Regions from separate parts of the Kineococcus sp. NBC_00420 genome, predicted to be linked through region 1. Evidence: riboswitches for the same ligand, from Rfam matches in the RefSeq annotation. Region 1 holds a riboswitch; each other region holds the start of a gene.

Region 1 (7,322 bases):
AGCAGGTTGTCGGCCACACCCCAGGGTAGGCAGCCGGTCGACGGTCCTGCCTGGTCGTGCCACTACCAGGAGCGAGCCGGTACTGGCCCGAGACGCCGCTCGGACGGACGGTGGTGGCCGTCAGTCACCCGATCTGGAGGTCCCCGTGCCCACCCGCGTTCTCGTCACCGGCGGTTCCGGCTTCATCGCCGGCCACTGCATCCTGCAGCTCCTGGCCGAGGGCCACGAGGTCCGCACCACGATTCGCTCCCCCGGTCGGGAGGCGGCCGTGCGCGCCGTGCTCCAGGGCGCCGGGACGGCGCACGGGGAGGACCTGACCTTCGTCGCGGCGGACCTGCTGGAGGACGCGGGCTGGGCCGACGCGACGGCGGGCATCGACACCGTCGTGCACGTCGCCTCCCCCGTCCGGCCCGGCCACGTCGAGGACGAGGACGACCTGATCGCCCCCGCCCGGGAGGGCACGCTGCGGGTGCTCGCCGCCGCCCGCGACGCCGGGGTTCGTCGGATCGTCCTGACGTCGGCCTTCCACGCGGTCAGCTGGGGCCACCCGCACGACGACCACGTCTTCACCGAGGAGGACTGGACGGTCATCGACGGCCCGGGCGTCGACGCCTACGGCAGGAGCAAGACCCTCGCCGAACGCGCCGCCTGGGAGTTCGCCGCCGCGAACGGCCTGGACCTCGTCACCCTGCTGCCGGTGGCGGTGATGGGACCGGTCATGGGGCAGGACGTCTCCGGCGCGAACCAGATCGTGCAGCGTCTGCTGACGGGCGCGGTGCCGGCGCTGCCGCACCTGTTCTTCCCGATCGTCGACGTGCGCGACGTCGCCGCCGCGCACGTCCTCGCCGTCGGCAGCGCGGAGGCCGCCGGACAGCGGTTCCTGCTCTCCGACGGCCCGACCCTGGAGTTCCCGGAGATCGCCGCGATCCTGCGCTCGGCCCTCGGGGCGGACGCCGACCGGGTCCCCACCCAGGTCCTGCCGAACGATGTCGTCCGGGCCGGCGCCGACGCCGACCCGGCGTTGCGGGCCATGGTGCCCGACCTCGGCTACGCGAAGCGGACCTCGAACGAGAAGGCCCGCCGAGTGCTCGGGTGGGCACCCCGACCCGCCTCCGAGGCCGTCGAGGCGGCGGGTCGGAGCATGGTCGAGCGCGGACTCGTGTGACCTAGCGCCCGGCCGCGGGATCCACCGAGGCGTGGGTGCCGACGTCCCACACGAACGGCGGTTCGGTGCCGTTGACCGACCAGTCGCCGACGATCCGCTGCTTGTAGATCACCGGGTTGTGCGAGGCGACCGTGCGGGCGTTGCGCCAGTGCCGGTCGAGGTCGCGGGCCCGCGAGGTGCCCGACGCGCCGAGGGTGTTGAAGAGCAGCGTCGCGGCGCGCGGGACGGACTCCGAGAGCACGACCTGGGCCTGGGCGGTCCGGATCTCGGCCTCGACGTTCGCCGCCCGGTCCGCCGCCGTCCCCGGCAGGTGTGCCGTGTCGGCGGCGGACTGGACCGCCTGCGCCGCAGCGCGGGTCACCGAGCGGGCGGTGAACGCGATCGAGGAGATCTCACCCACCACCGACAGCACCTGGGCGTCGTTCCTGACGAGAGGGGCCAACCCGTGGGTGTAGCTGCGGGTCCGGGTGCGGACCTCGTGCCCGGTGTCGCGTTCGACCGCCGCGGCGATCCCGGCGTGCACGGCCAGCAGGACGAGTTGGTACAGCGCGGTCTGGTAGCGGAACCGGGTGGTGAACGGGGAGACGTCGTCGGCGGCGATCTCGACGTCGTCGAGCTCGAGGGTCCCGGTCCCGGTGAGCTGCTGCCCGAAACCGTCCCAGTCGTCGGAGACGCGAACCCCCCGGCCCCGGACGGGGACCAGCGCGGTCACGACCTCGTGGGTCCCGTCCGGCAGCCGCCGGCGGGCGGTCGCGTCGGTCCAGTCGGCGTAGATCGTGCCGGTCGTGTAGTACTTCCGGCCCGAGATCGCGGTGCGCCCGTCCCGGGTGGTGACGATCGTCTGCTGCTCGCCGGTGACCCCGTCACCGACCTCGCTCCAGGAGTTCCCGACCATCTCCCCCGCGACCAGCCGCGCGATCCAGCGCGAGCGGTACTCCCCCACCGGCAGGCTCAGGACCTGCTCCACCCAGGCGATGTGGCCGCGGAAGATCTGCGGCAGGTTCGAGTCGGCGGCCGCGAGGTCGACCAGCAGGTCGGTGAACTCGACGAGGTCGAGACCGCCACCACCCTCCTCGACGGGGATGCGCAACCGGCCGAACCCGGCGTCGAGGAGTTCCCGGACCTGGTCCCGTGGCAGTTCGTGGTCCTGCTCGCGCGTCACGGTGCCGGCCGCGATCCGTTGCAGCAGCGGCGAGAAACGTTCCCGCACATCGGGTTCGACAGTGGGTTCCAGGGTGGTGCTCACGGAGCTCTCCTCGATCGTGGACGCGTCGGCGTCCGGAACGGGAGGGACAGCGTCCTTACCCGTGCCGGAGCACCAGGTCAGGTCGTCACCCGGGGCACCCCACGACGAGGAGGGTTGCCGGCCAGCGAGCCGGGGCTTGTCGCTGGCGCTCATGACCTGGGACCAGGGAACCACAGGTGGGGAGGGAGGGTCCAGCCCGCTCCGCGGGTGGCCGATCGGGCCGCGGCGGACAGCAGAACGGGAACGCCTGCTCCAGCCCCCCGGAGCAACCGTTCCCGTTCCTGTGTTCCCGCGCCACCGCCCCCGGAGGCCCCCCGGCCTCCCACGGTGCGCGAGTTCCTGCGTCGCGGTCGTCGCTCCCCTCCTGAGGCGACGACCCCGACGGGTCCTAGATCCCCCGGACGACGCCGGAGGTGGTGTCGCGCAGGTCGATGACCCGCGGCGGTGCGGACTGCGCCTCGTGGGCGGCCTGCGCCGCCTCGAGCACGTCGGTGATCTCGTGACCGATGAGTTCGTGCCGTTCCAGCAGCGCGTCGCGCAGCGCCGCCACCAGGTGGCGGTTGCGGTCCATGAGTTCGCGGACGAACTCCTTCTGCTCGGTCAGCAGGTTCTCCACCAGTCGCCGCCCCTCGGAGTCGCCGAGGACGCGGGAGACGAGGTTCCCGTCGGCGAACGCGCCCTGCTGGACGGCGGCGAACGAGACCAGGGTCCCGGCCATTCCCGCCGAACCGACCATCTGCGCCGCGACCTGCGTCGCGGACTGCAGGTCGCCGGCCGGGCCGGTCGAGACGTCGCCGAAGAAGAACTCCTCGGCGACCTGACCGCCGAACGCGATCTTGATCAGCCCGGCGAGTTCGCTGCGGGAACGGGTGTAGACGTCCTCGGCGTCACCGTGGGCGAGCAGCCCCAACGCGTTGGCGCGCTTGATGATCGTGAGGACCTCGAGGCGGCGCTGCGGGGCGACGAGCCAGGCGATCGTGGCGTGTCCGGCTTCGTGGGTCGCGATGAGCCGCGCCTCGTGGTCGGTGTAGCCGACGGGCTGGCCGAGGCCGACCTCGGTCACCAGGCGGGCCTGCTCGACGTCGCTCCAGTTCATCCCGTCGGCACCGCGACGGACGGCGTTGACGAGGGCCTCGTCGAGCAGGCTCTCGATCATCACCGGCGAGTACCCGTTGGTGATCCCGGCGAGCGCGTCACGACGTTCGTCCTCGTCGAGCGGGGCCTCGTGGGCCTTGCGGGACAGGAAGTGGTCGACGAGCTCCCGGCGGCCGACCTTGTCCGGCAGGCCGAAGCTGAGCCGACGGTCGAAACGGCCGGGACGCAGCAGGGCCGGGTCGAGGGAGTCGGCGCGGTTGGTCGCGGCGATGAGCAGGATCTCGACGGGTTCGCTCTTCGGCCGCTGCAGCCAGCGGTGCTGGGGCAGGAACCGGTTGGCGGTGTCGACGAACCAGCCCTGCAGCCGCTCGGACGTGGTGGGTTCGTCGAAGGACTGCATCTGCACGAGCAGTTCGTTGACGACGCCGCTGGCGCCTTCGCTGCTGGCCAGGCGTTCCGTCCGCAGCGCCGTCCGGCCCGTGGCGGGGAAGGACATCGCGAGGTTGGTGAGCCCCCCGCAGCCGACGATCCCGGTGGCGACGTCGGCGTCCACGGGCGTCATGGCGCTCATGCCGCCGCGGGCGCCGGCGATGGCGTCGATCTCCTCGATGAACCCGATGGCGCCGCCCTCACGACGGGCCGCCTTGCGCAGGGCCTTGAAGTAGGAGCGGAGCTTGCGGGCCGTCGCGCCGTACCACATCGACTGGAAGCTGGTCGCGGAGACGAAGAGGAAGGGGACGCCCGCCTCGCGGGCCATCGCCTTGGCCATGTGCGTCTTGCCGGTGCCGGGCGAGCCCTCGAACAGGAGTCCGCGCCGGGGCCGTCCGCCCATCTGCGTCCGGAAGGTGCGGGCCGCGAGGAACAGGTCGAGGCTGCGCTCGACGTCCTCCTTGACCGCGGCCAGACCCTTGACGTCGTCGAGGCCGATGTCGATCTGCTCGGGGCGGTAGACGACGTGCGGCGAGCGGCCGGAGACCAGCGTCTGCCCGAGGAGCAGGCCGATCATGGCGAGGAAGAAGACGAAGACCATGACGTAGATCGGGTCGACGCTCGGCAGCGGCGGCAGGACCGAGCCGGTGAAGGCCAGGCGCAGGTCGACGACGAGCAGCAGCAGGGCCACGACCATGAGCAGCGACCGGGTGCGGCGGCGGCGGTTGCGCTCGCGCTGGCGACCGACGTCCGCGCTGTCCCGTCCGGTGCGGGGCTGCGGACGCGCGCCGCGTTCGGGGTCCTTCTCGGTCCGCGGGGCGTGCTTCACGTGAGCCACGGCCGCTCCTCTCGGTCACGTCCGGGCCGGTGCGCCAGGACGTGGTCCCAGCCAACCCCGTCGTCCGGGCGATGGCTACCGGCGACCACCCTCGGTGACGCGTTCGGACGATCGCGTTCACCCGCCTGGAGCAACGGAGCGTGATCCCCCGAACACACACCACTCCCCCGATTCGGGATCCTGCTGGGATTCCCAGCGGGATCACGGATCGGAGGGGGGTCAGGAGGAGGGGGCGACGCCGGCGAAGAGGTCGGTCTCGAGGCCGTCGGCGTCGAAGGGGCCGGCGGGCACGCCGTGCACCAGGCGGTAGTGCTCGAACGGCCAGATCGGTTGCGGCACACCGTTGCTGAGCCGCATGGCCGGGACGTCACCGTCGAGGTCGAGGCTGACCTGGGTGGCGTGGGCGCGGAGCGCCGCGATCTTGGCCGGGATCTGGCCGGTCCCGTCGACGACGGTGGTGACCTCGCCGGCCGGCACGACGACGCTCGGCAGCGGCCCGTCCGGGTCCCCCGCACCCGCCGCACCGGCCTCGGCCAGGCGACGCAGGGCTTCCCGAACGGGCTGCTCCGGTTGGACGATCTCGTAGACCTTCGCCACCTGCCACGGGGCGGCACCGTCGCGTCGGTCACCCGCCGCGAGCACGAGGGCGCGCATGGTCGCCTCGTGCACCCGGACGTGGTCGGGGTGGCCGTAGCCGCCGCCCGGTTCGTAGGTCACGACGACCTGCGGACGGACCTCGCGCAGGACGGTCGCGATGTCGGCGGCGACCTCCTCGGGATCGGCCGCCGCGAGCGACCGCGGGTCGACGTCGTCCCCGGACAGCGCCGCGTGACCCGCTCGACCCGGCTCCAGCCACACCATCCCGGAGTCGCGGTAGCCGCTGCCGTCGACGCGGGTCAGGAAGCGGTGGTCGGTGACGCCGAGGGCCTCCATCGCCGTCGCCAGCTCGCCCGTGCGGTGCTCGGCGAGCTCGTCCGGGGTCAGGTGCGCCAGCTCGGGCGGGATGACCTCACCCAGCTCACCGCGCGTCGCCGTGAGCAGCACGACCCCCGCCCCGGCCTCGGCGTAGCGGGCCATCGTGGCGCCGCTGCCGATGGTCTCGTCGTCGGGGTGGGCGTGCACGAAGAGCACCCGACGGGGCTGGTCCAGCTGCTCCATGGACGCCAGGTCGGCCGGGTCCAGCTCGCGCGAGACGTCGTCGACGAGGTCCGCGGCGATCTCCAGCGGGTCCCGTCCGGCCGTCGCCGCGCCGGCGGCGCCCTCGGGCGTCTCGTCGGGCTGCTCGGGAGGTCGCGGGGTCGTCGTCATGGCCCCAGTTTGCCCCGTGATCGCAGAAGCGCTCGACCACCACCCCGCGGGGTGGTGGTCGAGCGTTGAGGAGGCTGCGGTCAGGCCTTCTTGGCCTTGGAGGCCGTCTTCGCGCGCATGTTCGCCTCGAGGACGACCTTGCGGATGCGGACGGACTCCGGCGTCACCTCGACGCACTCGTCCTCGCGGCAGAACTCGAGGCACTGCTCTAGCGACAGGTGACGCGGGGGCACGAGGCGCTCGAACTCGTCCGAGGTGGACGAACGCATGTTGGAGAGCTTCTTCTCCTTGGTGATGTTGACGTCCATGTCATCGGCGCGGGAGTTCTCGCCGACGATCATGCCCTCGTACACCTCGGAGGTGGGCTCGATGAACATCTGCCCACGTTCCTGCAGGTTGGTCATCGCGAACGCGGTGGCCGCCCCGGCGCGGTCGGCGACGAGCGAACCGGACTGACGGGTGCGGATCTCGCCGGCCCAGTGGTCGTACTGCGCGAAGAGCGCGTGGGCGATGCCGGTACCGCGGGTGTCGGTGAGGAACTCGGTGCGGAAGCCGATGAGCCCGCGCGAGGGGACGTAGAACTCCATGCGCACCCAGCCGGTGCCGTGGTTGGTCATCGTCTCCATGCGGCCCTTGCGGGCGGCGAGCAGCTGGGTGATCGCGCCCAGGTACTCCTCCGGGGAGTCGATCGTCAGGTTCTCGAAGGGTTCGAGGGTCTTGCCGTTCTCGTCCTTGCGGGTGACGACCTGCGGCTTGCCGACGGTCAGCTCGTAGCCCTCGCGGCGCATCTGCTCGACGAGAATGGCCAACGCCAGCTCACCGCGGCCCTGCACCTCCCACGCGTCGGGACGCTCGGTCGGGAGGACGCGGATCGAGACGTTGCCGACCAGTTCCTTCTCGAGGCGGTCCTTCACCAGACGGGCGGTGACCTTCGCGCCCTTGACCCGGCCGGCCATCGGGGAGGTGTTGATCCCGATGGTCATCGAGATGGCGGGCTCGTCGACCGTGATGAGCGGCAGCGGGTGCGGGTCGTCCGGGTCGGCCAGGGTCTCGCCGATGGTGATGTCCGGGATGCCCGCGACGGCGACGATGTCACCGGGGCCGGCCTTCTCACCGGGGACGCGGGTGACGGCCTCGGTGACCAGGAGCTCGGTGATCTTGACCCGCTCGATGGTGCCGTCGTGCTTGCACCACGCGACCTGCTGGCCCTTGATCAGCTCACCGGAGAAGATGCGCAGCAG
Region 2 (7,322 bases), 2.5 Mb from region 1:
GCGTCCTGGACGGCGACAACGAGCACTCCCTGCACGAACGCATCAAGAGCCACGAGCGCGAGCTGCTCGTCGACGTCGTGGGCCGACTGGCCCGCACGCTCACCACCCACCCCTGAGAGGACGGCATCCCGCCGATGGCACCGGAAACCCGCGAGGCACGCCAGGTCCCCGTCAAGCGCGCGCTGGTCAGCGTCTACGACAAGAGCGGCCTGGAGGAACTCGCCCAGGGGCTGCACGCCGCGGGTGTCGCGATCGTCTCCACCGGTTCGACGGCCTCGCGCATCGCCGCCGCCGGCGTGCCCGTCACCCCCGTCGAGGAGCTCACCGGGTTCCCCGAGTGCCTCGACGGCCGGGTCAAGACCCTGCACCCGCGGGTGCACGCGGGGATCCTCGCCGACCGCCGGCTGCCCGACCACGTGCGCCAGCTGGCCGAGCTCGACGTCGAACCCTTCGACCTCGTCGTCGTGAACCTCTACCCCTTCGCCGCGACCGTCGCCTCGGGCGCCGGCTACGACGAGGTCGTCGAGCAGATCGACATCGGCGGGCCGTCGATGGTCCGTGCGGCCGCGAAGAACCACCCGAGTGTCGCCGTCGTCGTCGACCCCGCCCGCTACGCCGACGTGCTGAAGGCCGTCGCCGACGGGGGGTTCGACCTGAGCGACCGCAAGCGCCTGGCCGCGGCCGCGTTCGCGCACACCGCCGCCTACGACACGGCCGTGGCCGGCTGGTTCGCGCAGCAGACGCTGGCCGCCGACGACGAGGGCTGGCCCGCGGTGACGGGGATGGCGCTGGAACGCAGCGCCGTCCTGCGCTACGGCGAGAACCCGCACCAGCAGGCCGCCGTCTACGCCGACCCGACCGCCGGACCGGGCATCGCGCAGGCCGTCCAGCTGCACGGCAAGGCCATGTCCTACAACAACTACGTCGACGCCGACGCCGCCCTGCGCGCCGCGTTCGACCTCGCCGGCCCCGCCGTCGCGGTGATCAAGCACGCCAACCCGTGCGGCATCGCGACCGGTTCCGACGTCGCCGACGCCCACGCCAAGGCGCACGCCTGCGACCCGGTCTCCGCCTACGGCGGGGTCATCGCCGCCAACCGCGTCGTGACCGCGGCCATGGCCGCCCAGGTCGCGCCGGTGTTCACCGAGGTCGTCATCGCCCCGGGCTTCGAGCCCGAGGCGCTGGAGGTGCTGCAGGCCAAGAAGAACGTCCGGCTGCTGCAGCTGCCGGAGGGCTACGGCCGCCGCCCGCAGGAGTGGCGCATGGTGTCCGGCGGGGTGCTCGTGCAGAGCCTCGACCTCATCGACGCCGAGGGCGACGCCCCCGCGAACTGGACCCTCGCCGCCGGCGAGGCCGCCTCGCCCGAGGTCCTGGCCGACCTCGAGTTCGCCTGGCGCGCAGTGCGTTCGGTGCGCTCGAACGCGATCCTGCTGGCCAAGGACGGCGCCTCCGTCGGTGTCGGCATGGGTCAGGTCAACCGCGTCGACTCCTGCAAGCTGGCCGTGGAACGCGCCGGCGTGGAGCGGGCCACCGGTTCCGTCGCCGCCTCCGACGCGTTCTTCCCCTTCGCTGACGGGGCGCAGATCCTCATCGACGCCGGGGTGCGCGCCATCGTGCAGCCCGGCGGGTCGATCCGGGACGCCGAGGTCGTCGAGGCCGCCACGAAGGCCGGGATCACCATGTACTTCACCGGCGCGCGCCACTTCGCGCACTGAGCGACCCCGGTAGCGTCGATCCATGACCCAGGCTCCCGAGCGGGTTCCCACCCCGGGCAACGCGGTCCTGCTGACCCTCGTCGGCGGGGTCGTGCTGGCCCTGGGGCTGACCCTGCTCGCGGGGCCGACGTCGGGCGGGGTGCTGCTCGGCGCCGACCTCGCGGTCGCCGCCGTGCTGCGCCTCGTCCTGCCGGTGCGGGTGGCCGGATCGCTCGCGGTCCGCTCCCGCCCGGTGGACGTCGCCATCCTGCTGGTGCTGGCGGTGGCCTGCCTCGTGCTGGCCGGGCTGGTGCCGACCCCGCAGTAGTTCTGCAGCCTCGCGTCGACACGCCGACGTCCAGGCGGTGGCCGCCGGCGTGTCGACGCAAGGGTGCATCACTGCTGTGGGCGCCTGGCTCAGGTGGCGTCGAGGGGCAGCAGGACACCCTTCACGTCGGCGTCGTTCGAGAGGTACTCCTGGACCTTCGGGTCCTGGAACGTCGCGATGAGCGCCTTGACGTTCTCGGTGTCGATCCACTTCGTGCCCACCGTGAGCTGGCCCGCGAACTCGTCCGGGGCGGCGGGCGCGAAGATCTGCTGCTCGATCGGGATCTTGGCCGCGAGGTAGTACTCGGTGTAGCCGACGGCGGCGTCGAGGTCGGGCAGGGCGCGGGACTGCGCGCCGAAGTCCAGCAGCGTGAACTGCAGGCCCTTGGGGTTCTCGGCGATGTCGTCGACGGTCGCCGTCCCGATGTCCGTCCCCGGTTCGAGGGTGATGAGCCCCGCCTTCTCCAGGACGAACAACCCCTGCGACTCGTTCGCCGGGTCGGAGTACAGCGAGATCGTGCCGCCCTGCGGGATCTCCGCCGGCGTCTTCCACTTCGAGGACCACAGGCCGAAACCCCACCGGAAGACCGGCGTCGCCGCGGTCTCCTGGAACCCCGGGTTGGCCTGCAGGACCTGACCCAGCCACAGCTTGTGCTGGTAGATCGTGCCCGCGACCTCGCCGTCGTTCACCGCGCGGTTGATGGTGTTGCTGTCGGCCAGGGCCTTGAACTCGACGTGGATGCCGTGCGCGGGGGCGACGTCCTTCGCGATGTAGTCGATGAGGGCCTCCTCGCGGGCGTTGCCCTCGGCGGTCGCGACGTAGAGGGTGGCGCCCGCCTGGGTGTTGGCGCTGTCCTCGCCGCCGAGACGGGGCACGACGACCGCGGCGGCGATCCCGAGCAGGACGACGGCACCGCCGGCCACGAACGGCCACAGTCGTCGGCGGCGGACCTCGAAACCGTGGTCGTCGGCGGGCTTGGCGTCGGGGCGGGTCTCAGTGGACAAGGGAGTTCTCCAGGTCTGCGGTGGGGGAGTTCGTGGGGGCGGCGCTGCGGCGACGGGCGCGCGGGTCCGCGAGGCGGGCCAGGGCGTCGCCGAGGAGTTGCACGGAGGCGACCAGGGCGACGAGGACGACGATGGTCGCGATCATCACGGCGTGGTCGAAGCGCTGGTACCCGTAGGTGATGGCGAGGTAGCCGACCCCGGGGGCGCCGATCGTCCCGGCGATGGCCGAGTACTCGATCATCGCGATGGTGTTGATGGTGAGGCCGCCGATGATCGAGGGCAGCGCCTCGGACAGTTGCACACTCGTGATGACCTGCAGCGGAGAGGCTCCCGAGGCCTTCGCGACGGCGACCACCGACGGGGGCACCGAGCGCAGCGAGTTCTCCACGATGCGGGCGAAGAACGCGGTGCCGGCCAGGACCATCGGCACGACGGCCGCCCGGATGCCGATGTTCGTACCCGTGACGAACCGGGTGAACGGCACGAGCGCCGCCATCAGCACCAGGAACGGCAGGGACCGCCCGGTGCTGACCACCCAGCCGAGGACGCGGTGGGCCGGGCGGTTCTCCAGCAACCCGTCCGGGGCGAGGTTGTGCAGCAGGACCCCCAGCGGGACCCCGAGCAGCACGACCAGGGCCATGACGATGCCGACCATCAGCAGGGTGTCGCCGAGGGCGGGCAGGACGAGCGCCGGGATCTGCGGCAGGGGCGTGTCCAGGTTCGAGGCCAGCGGGAGGGCGGCGGGGCTCACGGGACCAGCTCCAGGGTCGAGGGCGCCTCGGTGGCGCGGGTGTGCAGTCCCCGTCGCTCGAGGGCGGCGATCAGCCGCGCGGGGTCCACCGAGTCCGGCACCCCGAGGGTGGCGTGCCCGACGGTCCGCCCGGTGACGGCACTCACGGAGGCGCCGAGCAGGGCGAGGTCGTGACCGAGTTCGCGGGCCGTGCTGGTCAGCCAGTCCGCCGGCACGTCGTCGCCGCGGTAGTGCACCGTCCAGGTGACGAGCCGGGGATCGGTGGCGACCGCCCGTCGGGGCAGCAGCGCGGCCCCGACGGGCGACCCCGGGTCGCGCAGGACGTCCAGCAGGGGCGCCGACTCGACGATGCGGCCGTGCTCGAGTCGGGCCACGGAGTCCGCGACCTCGACGACCGTGTCCATCTCGTGGGTGATGAACAGGATGGACAGCCCGAGGTCGTCGCGCAGTTCGCGCAGCAGCGCCACGATCGAGGCCGTCGAGCGCGGGTCCAGCCCGGAGGTCGCCTCGTCGGAGAGCAGCACGCTCGGGCGCAGGGCCAGGGCGCGGGCGATCCCGACGCGCTGGCGCTGACCGCCGGAGAGCTCGTGCGGGTAGCGGCCGGCCAGGTCGGCCAGACCCACCCGCTCCAGCAGCTCGGCGACCCGGGCACGCCGCTCGCGGGGGACGACCCCGAGGTAGCGCAACGGGAGTTCCACGTTCTGGGCGGCGGTGCGCCGGGTCTGCAGCCCGTCGGACTGGAAGATCGTGCCGATGCGGCGACGGGCTTCGCGCAGCCGTCCCTCCCCGAGGTGGGTCAGGTCCTGGCCGCCGACGAGCACGGAACCCGACGTGGGCCGGGTCAGCAGCGTCACGCACTGGGCGAGGGTGCTCTTGCCGGCCCCGCTCGGCCCGACGACGGCGGTGATGCTGCCGGCGGGGACGAGCAGGTCGAGGCGGTCGAGGACGGTGGTGCTCCCGTAGGTCTTGGTGAGCTGTCTCAGCTCGATCATGGCTCGATCACGTCGTCTCCAGGGCGGCGTGGGGCGCGCGAGGGCGCGGCGGGGGAGCGTCGGGCGGACCGGCGCAGGGGGGACCGCCGGACGGGGTGGCCCGGGGTGTTCAGCGGGGAGTGCGGACGCTCAGCGTCGACAGGTCTGGTGGGACACGTGCGTCTCCTTCAACGTCCTTACCCGCGACACCCGCGGGTCGGGTCATCACCCGGAGCACCCCACGACGGAAGGAGGGTTGCCGACCAGCGAGCCGGGGCTTCGCGCTGGTACTCATGACCTGATTCGACAGTGACAGCCGAACCGGGGTCCGTCAAGCGGTTCGGGAAGGTACCGGATATCCGCACCCGGCTTCGAAATCGTTCGTGCGCAACGGCTTGCGCCGGACCCCTCCGGTGCCGGGCCGGCCCGAGTCGCTGCGGGGCCGCCGACGAGGCGTTACAGTTCGCAGGACCATCCAGAGCGGCCGAGAGATCTGGCTCGACGACGCCGCAGCAACCCGAACCCGGGTGCTACCGCCAGGACCGATGGAGGAGCACCACCATGTCCGTCAACGAGCCGCTGAAGTTCGCCTACTGGGTCCCGAACGTGTCGGGCGGCCTGGTCGTCTCCACGATCGAGCAGCGCACCAGCCACGACCCGGCCTACAACGTCGCCGTCGCCCAGGCCGCCGAACGCGTCGGTTTCGAGTACGCCCTGACCCAGGTCCGCTACCTCGCCTCCTACGGGGCGGACGCGCAGCACGAGTCGACGTCGTTCTCCCTCGCCCTGCTGCTGGCGACGCAGAAGCTCAAGGTCATCGCCGCGGTGCACCCCTTCTTCTGGCACCCCGGGGTCCTCGCGAAGTTCGCAGCGACCACCCAGGAACTCACCGACAACCGCCTCGCGCTGAACGTCGTCTCCGGCTGGTTCAAGAACGAGGCGACCCAGCTCGGGGTCACCTGGCACGAGCACGACGACCGCTACCGCCAGTCCGAGGAGTTCATCGCCCTGCTGCGCGGGGTGTGGACCGAGGACGGTTACAGCCAGCAGGGTGAGTTCTTCAACGCCGAGGACATCACCTTCCGCCCGCAGCCCAAGGTGCAGCCGGAACTGTTCCAGGGAGGCAACTCGACTGCCGCGCAGGCGATGGCCGGCCGGGTCAGCGACTGGTACTTCATGAACGGCAAGTCGATCGCCGCCGCCGCCGCCGGGGTGCGCGAGGTCAGCGCCCTCGCCGCCGGCAACGGCCGCTCGGTGCGGTTCGGGCTCAACGGTTTCGCCGTCGTCCGCGACACCCGCGACGAGGCCGAGGCCGTCCTCGAGGAGATCATCGCCAAGGCCGACCGCACCAAGGTCGAAGGTTTCGGCGCCGCCGTCCAGGAGGCCGGGAACTCCACCAGGGACGGCAAGGGCATGTGGGCCGACAGCGAGTTCCGCGACCTCGTCCAGTACAACGACGGTTTCCGCACCGGTCTGGTCGGGACGCCCGACGAGGTCGCCCGCCGCATCCTGGCCTACCGCCTCGTCGGGGTGGACCTGCTGCTGCTCGGCTTCCTGCACGTCAAGGAGGAGGTCGAGGCGTTCGGCGAGCTCGTCATCCCGAAGGTGCGCGAACTCGAGGCCCGCCTCGTCGCGGGTGAGGACCTGGACCTCGGCGCGGAACTCGACGAGGCCGTCGTCGCGGCGACCACCCCGGTCCCCGCCTGACGCTGCGCCCCGGAGCCGGGCGCCTCAGAGCTGCGCCACCAGGAAGGCGGTGATGCCGTCGCTGCGACCACTCGCGGGAGTGGAAGCTCACCTCGTGCACCGCCGTGGCTGAAGACCACCCAGGCCGTCCGTGACACGCTGGGGCCGTGCGGTGCCGACCGGGACTCCTCGCGACCACCGTCGCGGTGCTGGTGAGCGCGTGTTCCGCGCCGCCTGCGCCCGCACCCGCACCCACCGCGAGCGCGGAGGTCCGAGTGGCGGCCCCCTCGCCGAGCACCCCTGCACCCGTCGTCGTGCTCGACCCCGGCCACAACGGCGGGAACGCCGCGAACCCCGCAGCGATCGACGCGCTGGTGCCCGCGGGCGGCTTCGAGAAGCCCTGCAACACGACCGGGACCAGCACCGACGCCGGCTACCCCGAGCACGCCTACGCCTTCGACGTCGCCCTGCGCACCGCCCACCTGCTGCGGGCCCGGGGCGTCACCGTCGTGCTGACCCGCGACGACGACACCGGCGTCGGGCCCTGCGTCGACGCCCGTGCCGCCATCGCCACCGCCGCCGGTGCGGCGCTCACGGTCTCCATCCACGCCGACGGGGCCGCGGCGAGCGCCCGCGGGTTCCACGTCGTCGAGCCCGCGCTCGCCCCCGACGGCGGCAACGCGGCCGTGCTGGCCGCCTCCGACGTCGCGGCGCGGGACCTGCTCGCGTCCTTCGGGACGGCCACCGGCCTGCCCCGGGCCGACTACCTCGGCGACCTCGTCGAACCGGGGCTGACCCGGCGTTCCGACCTCGCCGGGCTCAACCTCGCGCGGACGCCGTCGGCGCTGCTGGAGTCGGCCAACATGCGCAACGCCGAGGAGGCCACCC
Region 3 (7,322 bases), 3.1 Mb from region 1:
CGCACGTGGCGCGACCTCGCCGCGGCCCACGGGTGGAGCAGCCGGGAACTCGTCGTCGAGGTCACCGGCCGCCAGCAGTTCGTCGGCACCCCCGCGCAGGTCGCGGAGGAGATGGACACCTACGTCCAGGCCGACGCCTGCGACGGGTTCATCCTCGTGCCCAGCCTCACCCCGGCCGGTCTCGACGAGTTCGTCGAGAAGGTCGTCCCGCTGCTGCAGGAACGCGGCAGCTACCGCACCGGCTACACCGGCTCGACCCTGCGCGAGCACCTCGGTGTGCCGCACCCGCACCGTCTCGCCCCCGCCGTCCGCGCCACCGCCTGAGGAGTCCGCCATGACCACGACGACCAGCACCCTCGACACCGCCCGCCGGACCTGGGACGACTGGCGTGCCACCCGGACGGCCGACCTCAGCGCGCCGCACGGCTGGCTGAGCCTGACCGGACTGCACTGGCTCGTCGGCGAGGCCGGTCCCGTCGCGGACCTGCCCGGCACCTGGGAGTCGGTCGAGGGTGGCGTCCGACTCACAGCGACCGCGGCCGACGGGGTCGTCGTGAACGGCGCCCCGGTCGAGGGGACCGTGCGGATCGACACCGTCGAGGGGACTCCGGGGACCCTCTTCGAGATCGGGGACCGCCGGGTGGAGGTCATGCAGCGCACCGGGATGCACGCCCTGCGCGTCCGCGACCCGAAGTCCCCGACGCTCGCGGCGTTCACCGGGGTCCCCGTGTTCGAGTTCGAGGACCGCTACGTGCTCGACGCGCAGTTCGTGCCCTACGAGGAGTCCCGGGCCGTCGTCGTCGGCGCGGTCGTCGAAGGGCTGCAGCACCACCACGAGGCCGTCGGAACCGTGCGGTTCGAGCTCGACGGCCCCCAGGAACTCACGGTCTTCCGCAGTGCGAAGGGTTCGACCATCCTGTTCACCGATGCGACCAGCGGTGTGAGCACGACGGGGACGACCCGTTCGATCTCCGTCCCCGAACCCGGCGCCGACGGACACGTCGTGCTGGACTTCAACCGGGCGACGAACCTGCCGTGCGCGTTCACCGACCACGCCACCTGCCCGCTGCCGCCCGCCGAGAACCGCCTCACCGTGCCCGTCGCGGCGGGGGAGAAGGATCCCCGGTGAGCACCACCGAACTGCTCGCCGCTCCGTTCGGCGACGCCGAACTGGCCGCGCTGCGGGCGGACTTCCCGATCCTGGGCCGCTCGACCCGGTCGGGGAACCCGTTGGTGTACCTGGACTCCGGCGCCACGTCGCAGAAACCGCGGGCCGTCCTCGACGCCGAACGCCGCTTCTACGAGACCCACAACGCGGCCGTCCACCGCGGGGCGCACCAGCTGGCCGAGGAGGCCACCGACGACTTCGAGGCCGCCCGGGCCGCCATCGCGGGTTTCGTCGGTGCCCCCGCCCACGAGGTCGTGTTCACCAAGAACGCCACCGAGTCGCTCAACCTGATCGCGCACGCGTTCAGCACCACGACGGCCTACGCCGCCCGCGGCAGCGCCCCCGACGGTCAGGCCGTCGATCCGCGGTTCGTCCTCGCCGAGGGCGACGAGATCCTCGTCACCGAGGCCGAGCACCACGCCAACCTCGTGCCCTGGCAGGAACTCTGCGCCCGGACCGGAGCCGTGCTGCGCTGGGTCCCCGTCACCGACGGGGGGTCCTTCGACCTCGACGCCCTCGACGCGCTGGTCGGGGAGCGGACCAAGGTCGTCGCCTTCGCGCACGCCTCCAACGTCCTCGGCGGACTCGCCCCGATCGAGGCGTTCGTCGCCGCGGCCCGCCGGGTGGGGGCGCTCGTCGTCCTCGACGCCTGTCAGTCCGTCCCGCACCTGCCCGTCGACCTGCCGTCGCTCGGGGTCGACCTCGCGGCGTTCTCCGGGCACAAGATGCTCGGGCCGTCGGGGATCGGGATCCTCTGGGGCCGGGCCGAGGTCCTCGGCGCGATGCCGCCGTTCCTCACCGGCGGGTCGATGATCGAACTGGTCCGGATGGAACGCTCCACCTTCGCCCCCGTCCCGCAGAAGTTCGAGGCGGGTGTCCCGATGACGGCGCAGGCCGTCGGGTTGCACGCCGCCGTCGACTACCTGCGCGGGCTCGGCCCCGACGGGTCGGGGATGGCCCGCCTCGAGGCCCACGAACGCGACCTCACCCGACGTCTGCTCGCCGAACTGGCGGAACTGCCCTGGGTCCGCGTCCTCGGCCCGCTCGACGCCGCCGAGCGGGTCGCCCTGGTCTCCTTCGTGGTGGAGGACGTCCACGCCCACGACGTCGGGCAGCTGCTCGACGACGAGGGCGTCGCCGTGCGGGTCGGGCACCACTGCGCCTGGCCGCTGCACCGCCGGTTCGGGGTCGCGGCCACCACCCGGGTCAGCTTCGGGCCCTACAACCAGAGCTCCGACATCGACGCCGTCCTGCGCGGGCTGCACCGCGTCCGGGCGCTCTTCGCGTGAGAGCCTGACCGCCGTGGACCTGTACCAGCAGCTGATCATCGAGCACTCCAAACGTCCGCACGGCGAGGGTCTGCGCGACCCGTTCGCGGCGCAGGCCCACCACGTGAACCCGACGTGCGGCGACGAGATCACCCTGCGGGTGGCGCTCGCCGGCGACACGGTCGAGGACGTCTCCTACGACGCCCTCGGGTGTTCGATCAGCCGCGCCTCGGCCTCGGTGCTGCACGACCTCGTCGTCGGGCGCTCGCTCGAGGAGGTCGTCACGGTGCGGGACGCGGTGCAGCACATGCTGACCAGTCGTGGTGAGGACGAGGGTGACGAGGACGTGCTGGGCGACGCCGTCGCCCTCGCCGGTGTCGCGAAGTACCCCGCGCGGGTGAAGTGCGCCCTCCTCAGCTGGTCCGCGCTCGCCGACGCCCTGCTCCGCGCGCCCGCCACCCCCTGAGCCCCGGGACCCCTCGGCACCCGGTGGTCGGTGGGTAGCCTGCGGACGTGGAGATCCGCGAGTTCACCGACGCCGACTGGGCGCAGATCTGGCCGTTCTTCGACGAGATCGTCGCCGAGGAGGAGACCTACGCCTACCCGCGCGGGCTGACCTCGGAGCGCGCGCGCGACCTCTGGGTCGAGTCCCCGCCGGGGGTGACGGTGGTGGCGCTGGAGGACGGGCAGGTGCTCGGCACCGCCAAGACGGGGCCGAACCGGCCGGGCCCCGGGGCCCACGTCGCCACCGCGAGCTTCATGGTCTCGCCCGCCGCGCGCGGTCGCGGCGTCGGACGCGCCCTCGGCGAGCACGTCCTCGCCCTCGCTGCGTTCCGCGGGTACCGCGCCATGCAGTTCAACGCCGTCGTCGAGACCAACACCGCGGCGGTCGCGTTGTGGCGCTCGCTGGGGATGAGCATCGTCGGCACCGTTCCCGAGGCCTTCGACCACCCCGAGCACGGTCTCGTCGGCCTGCACGTCATGCACCGCTTCCTCGTCGAGGACTGACCCCGCTCCGGCGCGGATCCCCGGGCGTTACGGTGGCCTCCCGCACCGGCGAGGGCGCCGGCCCAGCACAGGAGTCGACGTGAACCCCACCGCCCGCACCTCCGCTCTGACCCTCGGGCCGGAGGGGTTCCTCGCCGACGGGCGTCCCCACCGGTTGCTGTCCGGTGCGCTGCACTACTTCCGCGTCCACCCCGCCCAGTGGCGCGACCGGTTGCGGTCGGTGCGTCAACTGGGGCTGAACACGGTGGAGACCTACGTGCCGTGGGACCTGCACGCCCCACGACGCGGCGAGTTCCGCACCGACGGCTCCTGCGACCTCGCGGGGTTCCTCGACGCGGCGGCCGCGGAGGACCTCGACGTGGTCGTCCGGCCGGGCCCCTACATCTGCGCCGAGTGGTCCAACGGCGGGTTGCCGGTCTGGCTCACCCGTTCCGGGGTCCGGCTGCGCATCGACGACCCGGACTACCTCGAGGCCGTCGACGAGTTCCTGACCCGGGTCTACGAGGTCGTCGCTCCCCGGCAGGCCGACCGGGGCGGACGCGTCGTCCTGGTGCAGGTCGAGAACGAGTACGGCGCCTACGAGACCGGTTCCGGCGCAGCAGACAGCGCCGCGACGGACACCGCCGCCCGGACCGCCTACCTGGAACACCTGGTGGCCACCACGCGCCGCTGCGGGATCACCGTGCCGCTGACGACCGTCGACCAGCCCACCGACGAGATGCTGGCCGCGGGGACCCTGCCCGGACTGCTGACGACCGGGTCCTTCGGCGGCCGGGCGGCCGAGCGGCTGGACACCCTGCGCCGCCACCAGCCCGAGGGACCGCTCGTCTGCTCGGAGTTCTGGGTCGGCTGGTTCGACCACTGGGGTTCCCACCACCGGACGACGCCCCCGGAGGCGGCCGTCGCCGAACTGACGACGATGCTGGAACGCGGCGCGGGAGTGAACGTCTACGTCGTGCACGGGGGCACGAACTTCGGGTTCACCAGCGGCGCCAACGACAAGGGTACTTACCAGGCGACCACGACGTCCTACGACTACGACGCGCTCCTCGACGAGGCCGGCCGGCCCACGCCGAAGTACTGGGCCTTCCGCGAGGTCCTCGGCGGGTACGCCGAACTCGGTGCCGACGTCCCGCCGCCGGCGCGGCCGGCGCCGGTCCTGCGGGCTCCGCTCGTCGGTGCGCTCCCGCTGATCGAGGCCGTGGACGGTCTCGAGCCGGTGGCGGGGGAGGAGGTCCCGTTCCTCGACGACCTGGCGACGGAGAGCGGGGTACCCGCCCCCTTCGCGTGGGTCAGCGCCACCTCGCCCGGGTCCCCGGGTCCGACCGTCCTGCACGTGGCCGAGGTGCGCGACCGCCTCACCGTGCTGCTCGACGGAGTGCGGCTGGGCACCCTGTTCCGGGAGGACCACGACACCACGCTCGCCCTCCCGCCGCACCCCGCCGGCACCCGGCTCGACCTGCTCCTCGAGGACGCGGGCCGGGTGAACTACGGTCCGCGCCTCGGCGAGCCCAAGGGCGTCGTCGGTCCCGTCCGCGTCGGGGACGCGGCGGTGCGCGACCTCCGGGTGCAGGCGCTGGACCCGGACCGGCTGGCGACTGCCCCGGCGGGACGCTCGGGTGCGGTGACGTTCCTCGCCGGCCCGGTCCTGGCCCGCGCGGAGCTCGAGGTGGCGGAGCCCGTCGACCTCTTCCTGGACACGGCCGGCTGGGGGCGCGGGGTCGTCTGGGTCAACGGGTTCTGCCTGGGGCGCTACTGGCGGCGCGGACCGCAGCGGACGCTCTACGTCCCGGGGCCGGTCCTGCGGGCGGGGACCAACGACGTGACGGTCCTGGAACTCGACGCCGCCGCGGACCCGTGGGTCCGGACGCTGCCCGACCTGGACCTCGGCCACACCGACGAGTGACCGAGGAGTAGCCACCCACGCTGCTCCACCCGTCCTGCCCCTCGTCGCGATGCCCTACGCTGACGGGACCATCCAGAGCGGCCGAGAGACCTGGCTCGTCGACGCCGCAGCAACCCCCTCGCCCTCACCGGCGGGGAGGGTGCTCATGCCAGGACCGATGGGAGGAAAGAGTGGGTTACGCCGGCGACCTCACACCGCGTGAGGCCTTCGACCTGGTCCGGGACACCCCGGACGCGGTCCTCGTGGACGTCCGCACCGACGCCGAATGGCGTTTCGTCGGGGTCCCCGACACCAGCGGGACCGGCCGGGAGCCGGTCCTCGTGTCCTGGCTCCCGGTCGACCCGCCGCGGTTCCTGGCCGAACTCGCCGCCGCGGGGATCACCCCGGGAGCGGGCGCCCCGGTCGTGTTCCTCTGCCGCTCCGGGCAGCGTTCCGTCGGTGCGGCCGAGGCCGCCACCGCCGCCGGGATCGCCCCCAGCTACAACGTCCTCGAAGGGTTCGAGGGTCCGCTGGACGACGCCGGTCACCGCGGTGCGGTGGGTTGGCGCGCGGCCGGTCTGCCCTGGCGACAGTCGTGAGCGAGGGCTGGCGCCCGGACACCACCGCCGTCCGCGGCGGCCTCGTCCGGTCGCAGTTCGAGGAGACCGCCGAGGCCATGTACCTCACGTCGGGGTACACCTACGCGACCGCGGCGGACGCCGAGGCCGCGTTCGCGGGCGACGTCGACCGCTACGTCTACTCCCGCTACGGGAACCCGACGGTGTCGGTGTTCACGGAACGGTTGCGGCAGCTGGAAGGGGCGCAGGCCTGCTACGGCCTCGCCAGCGGGATGTCCGCGGTGTTCTACGCGCTCGCCGCGCTCCTCGGCGCGGGTGACCGGGTGGTGGCGGCGCGGAGCCTCTTCGGTTCCTGCTTCGTGATCCTCGACGAGATCCTCCCCCGGTGGGGCGTCACGACGGAGTTCGTCGACGGCGAGGACCTGGCGCAGTGGGAACGCGCGCTCTCGACCCCGGCGCAGGCGGTGTTCTTCGAGACCCCGGCGAACCCCATGCAGACCCTCGTCGACATCGCCGCCGTGAGCGAACTCGCGCACGCCGCGGGGGCGACCGTCGTGGTCGACAACGCCTTCGCCAGTCCCGTCGGCCAGCACCCGCTGGAGTTCGGGGCCGACGTCGTCGTGTACTCCGCGACCAAGCACATCGACGGCCAGGGCCGGGTGATGGGCGGCGCGGTCCTCGGGACCTCGGAGTTCATCGACGGCAGGTTCCGCGAACTCACCCGGCACACCGGACCGACGCTCAGCCCGTTCAACGCGTGGACCCTGGCCAAGGGCCTGGAGACCATGAGCCTGCGGGTGCGGCACGCCGCAGCCACCACCCTGCGCCTCGCGGAGCACCTGGAGCAGTCGCCGGGTGTCCGCTGGGTCCGCCACCCCCTGCTGGCCAGCCACCCGCAGTTCGACCTGGCGAAGCGGCAGATGGAACTCGGCGGGACGGTCCTCACGTTCGAGCTCGACGCCCCGCGCGGGCGCGGCAAGGACCGCGCCTTCGAGGTCCTCGACGCCCTGCGGATCGTGGACATCTCCAACAACCTCGGCGACGCCAAGTCGCTCGCCACCCACCCCGCCACGACGACGCACCGTCGTCTGGGCGCCGAAGGCCGTGCCGCCATCGGCCTGACCGACGGGGTGCTGCGGTTGTCGGTGGGCCTGGAGGACCCCGACGACCTGCTGGAAGACCTCGACCGCGCGTTGCGCGCGAAACCCTGATCGGAGAACCCCTGTGACCGAGCACCAGATCCCCGTCTCCCACGCCGGGAGCCTGCCCCGCACCCCGGAACTCATCGCCGCGAACGAGGCCCGCCGCATCGGCGACGACGGTTTCACCCTCGAACGCACCCCCGAGTTCGACGCCCTGCTGACCGACGCGGTCGTGGACCTGGTGAAGCGCCAGGAGGCCCTCGGCGTCACCAT

The links. A riboswitch is a leader RNA that binds a small molecule or an ion and turns the genes downstream of it on or off. The one in region 1 is predicted to bind S-adenosylmethionine.
Region 2: linked by a shared signal. The riboswitch ahead of OG218_RS18900 (methionine ABC transporter ATP-binding protein) and the one ahead of OG218_RS06615 (acyl-CoA dehydrogenase family protein) in region 1 are both predicted to bind S-adenosylmethionine.
Region 3: linked by a shared signal. The riboswitch ahead of OG218_RS22135 (rhodanese-like domain-containing protein) and the one ahead of OG218_RS06615 (acyl-CoA dehydrogenase family protein) in region 1 are both predicted to bind S-adenosylmethionine.

Annotation. Positions count from the first base shown of each region.
Region 1 is NZ_CP107930.1:1,358,229-1,365,550, forward strand. Features, by position in the region: gene OG218_RS06605 (helix-turn-helix domain-containing protein) at 1-17, opposite strand, end outside; gene OG218_RS06610 (NAD-dependent epimerase/dehydratase family protein) at 146-1,165, shown strand; gene OG218_RS06615 (acyl-CoA dehydrogenase family protein) at 1,167-2,411, opposite strand; SAM riboswitch class IV at 2,458-2,568, opposite strand; gene OG218_RS06620 (AAA family ATPase) at 2,800-4,773, opposite strand; gene mshB (N-acetyl-1-D-myo-inositol-2-amino-2-deoxy-alpha-D-glucopyranoside deacetylase) at 4,993-5,931, opposite strand; gene typA (translational GTPase TypA) at 6,162-7,322, opposite strand, start outside.
Region 2 is NZ_CP107930.1:3,820,454-3,827,775, forward strand. Features, by position in the region: gene purN (phosphoribosylglycinamide formyltransferase) at 1-116, shown strand, start outside; gene purH (bifunctional phosphoribosylaminoimidazolecarboxamide formyltransferase/IMP cyclohydrolase) at 135-1,715, shown strand; gene OG218_RS18885 (DUF3017 domain-containing protein) at 1,738-2,022, shown strand; gene OG218_RS18890 (MetQ/NlpA family ABC transporter substrate-binding protein) at 2,112-3,026, opposite strand; gene OG218_RS18895 (methionine ABC transporter permease) at 3,016-3,777, opposite strand; gene OG218_RS18900 (methionine ABC transporter ATP-binding protein) at 3,774-4,769, opposite strand; SAM riboswitch class IV at 4,937-5,047, opposite strand; SAM riboswitch class I at 5,217-5,300, shown strand; gene sfnG (dimethylsulfone monooxygenase SfnG) at 5,310-6,455, shown strand; gene OG218_RS18910 (N-acetylmuramoyl-L-alanine amidase) at 6,602-7,322, shown strand, end outside.
Region 3 is NZ_CP107930.1:4,500,915-4,508,236, forward strand. Features, by position in the region: gene OG218_RS22105 (NtaA/DmoA family FMN-dependent monooxygenase) at 1-324, shown strand, start outside; gene OG218_RS22110 (DUF1684 domain-containing protein) at 335-1,129, shown strand; gene OG218_RS22115 (SufS family cysteine desulfurase) at 1,126-2,457, shown strand; gene sufU (Fe-S cluster assembly sulfur transfer protein SufU) at 2,462-2,902, shown strand; gene OG218_RS22125 (GNAT family N-acetyltransferase) at 2,950-3,444, shown strand; gene OG218_RS22130 (glycoside hydrolase family 35 protein) at 3,524-5,350, shown strand; SAM riboswitch class I at 5,416-5,514, shown strand; gene OG218_RS22135 (rhodanese-like domain-containing protein) at 5,521-5,928, shown strand; gene OG218_RS22140 (O-succinylhomoserine sulfhydrylase) at 5,892-7,118, shown strand; gene OG218_RS22145 (cobalamin-independent methionine synthase II family protein) at 7,132-7,322, shown strand, end outside.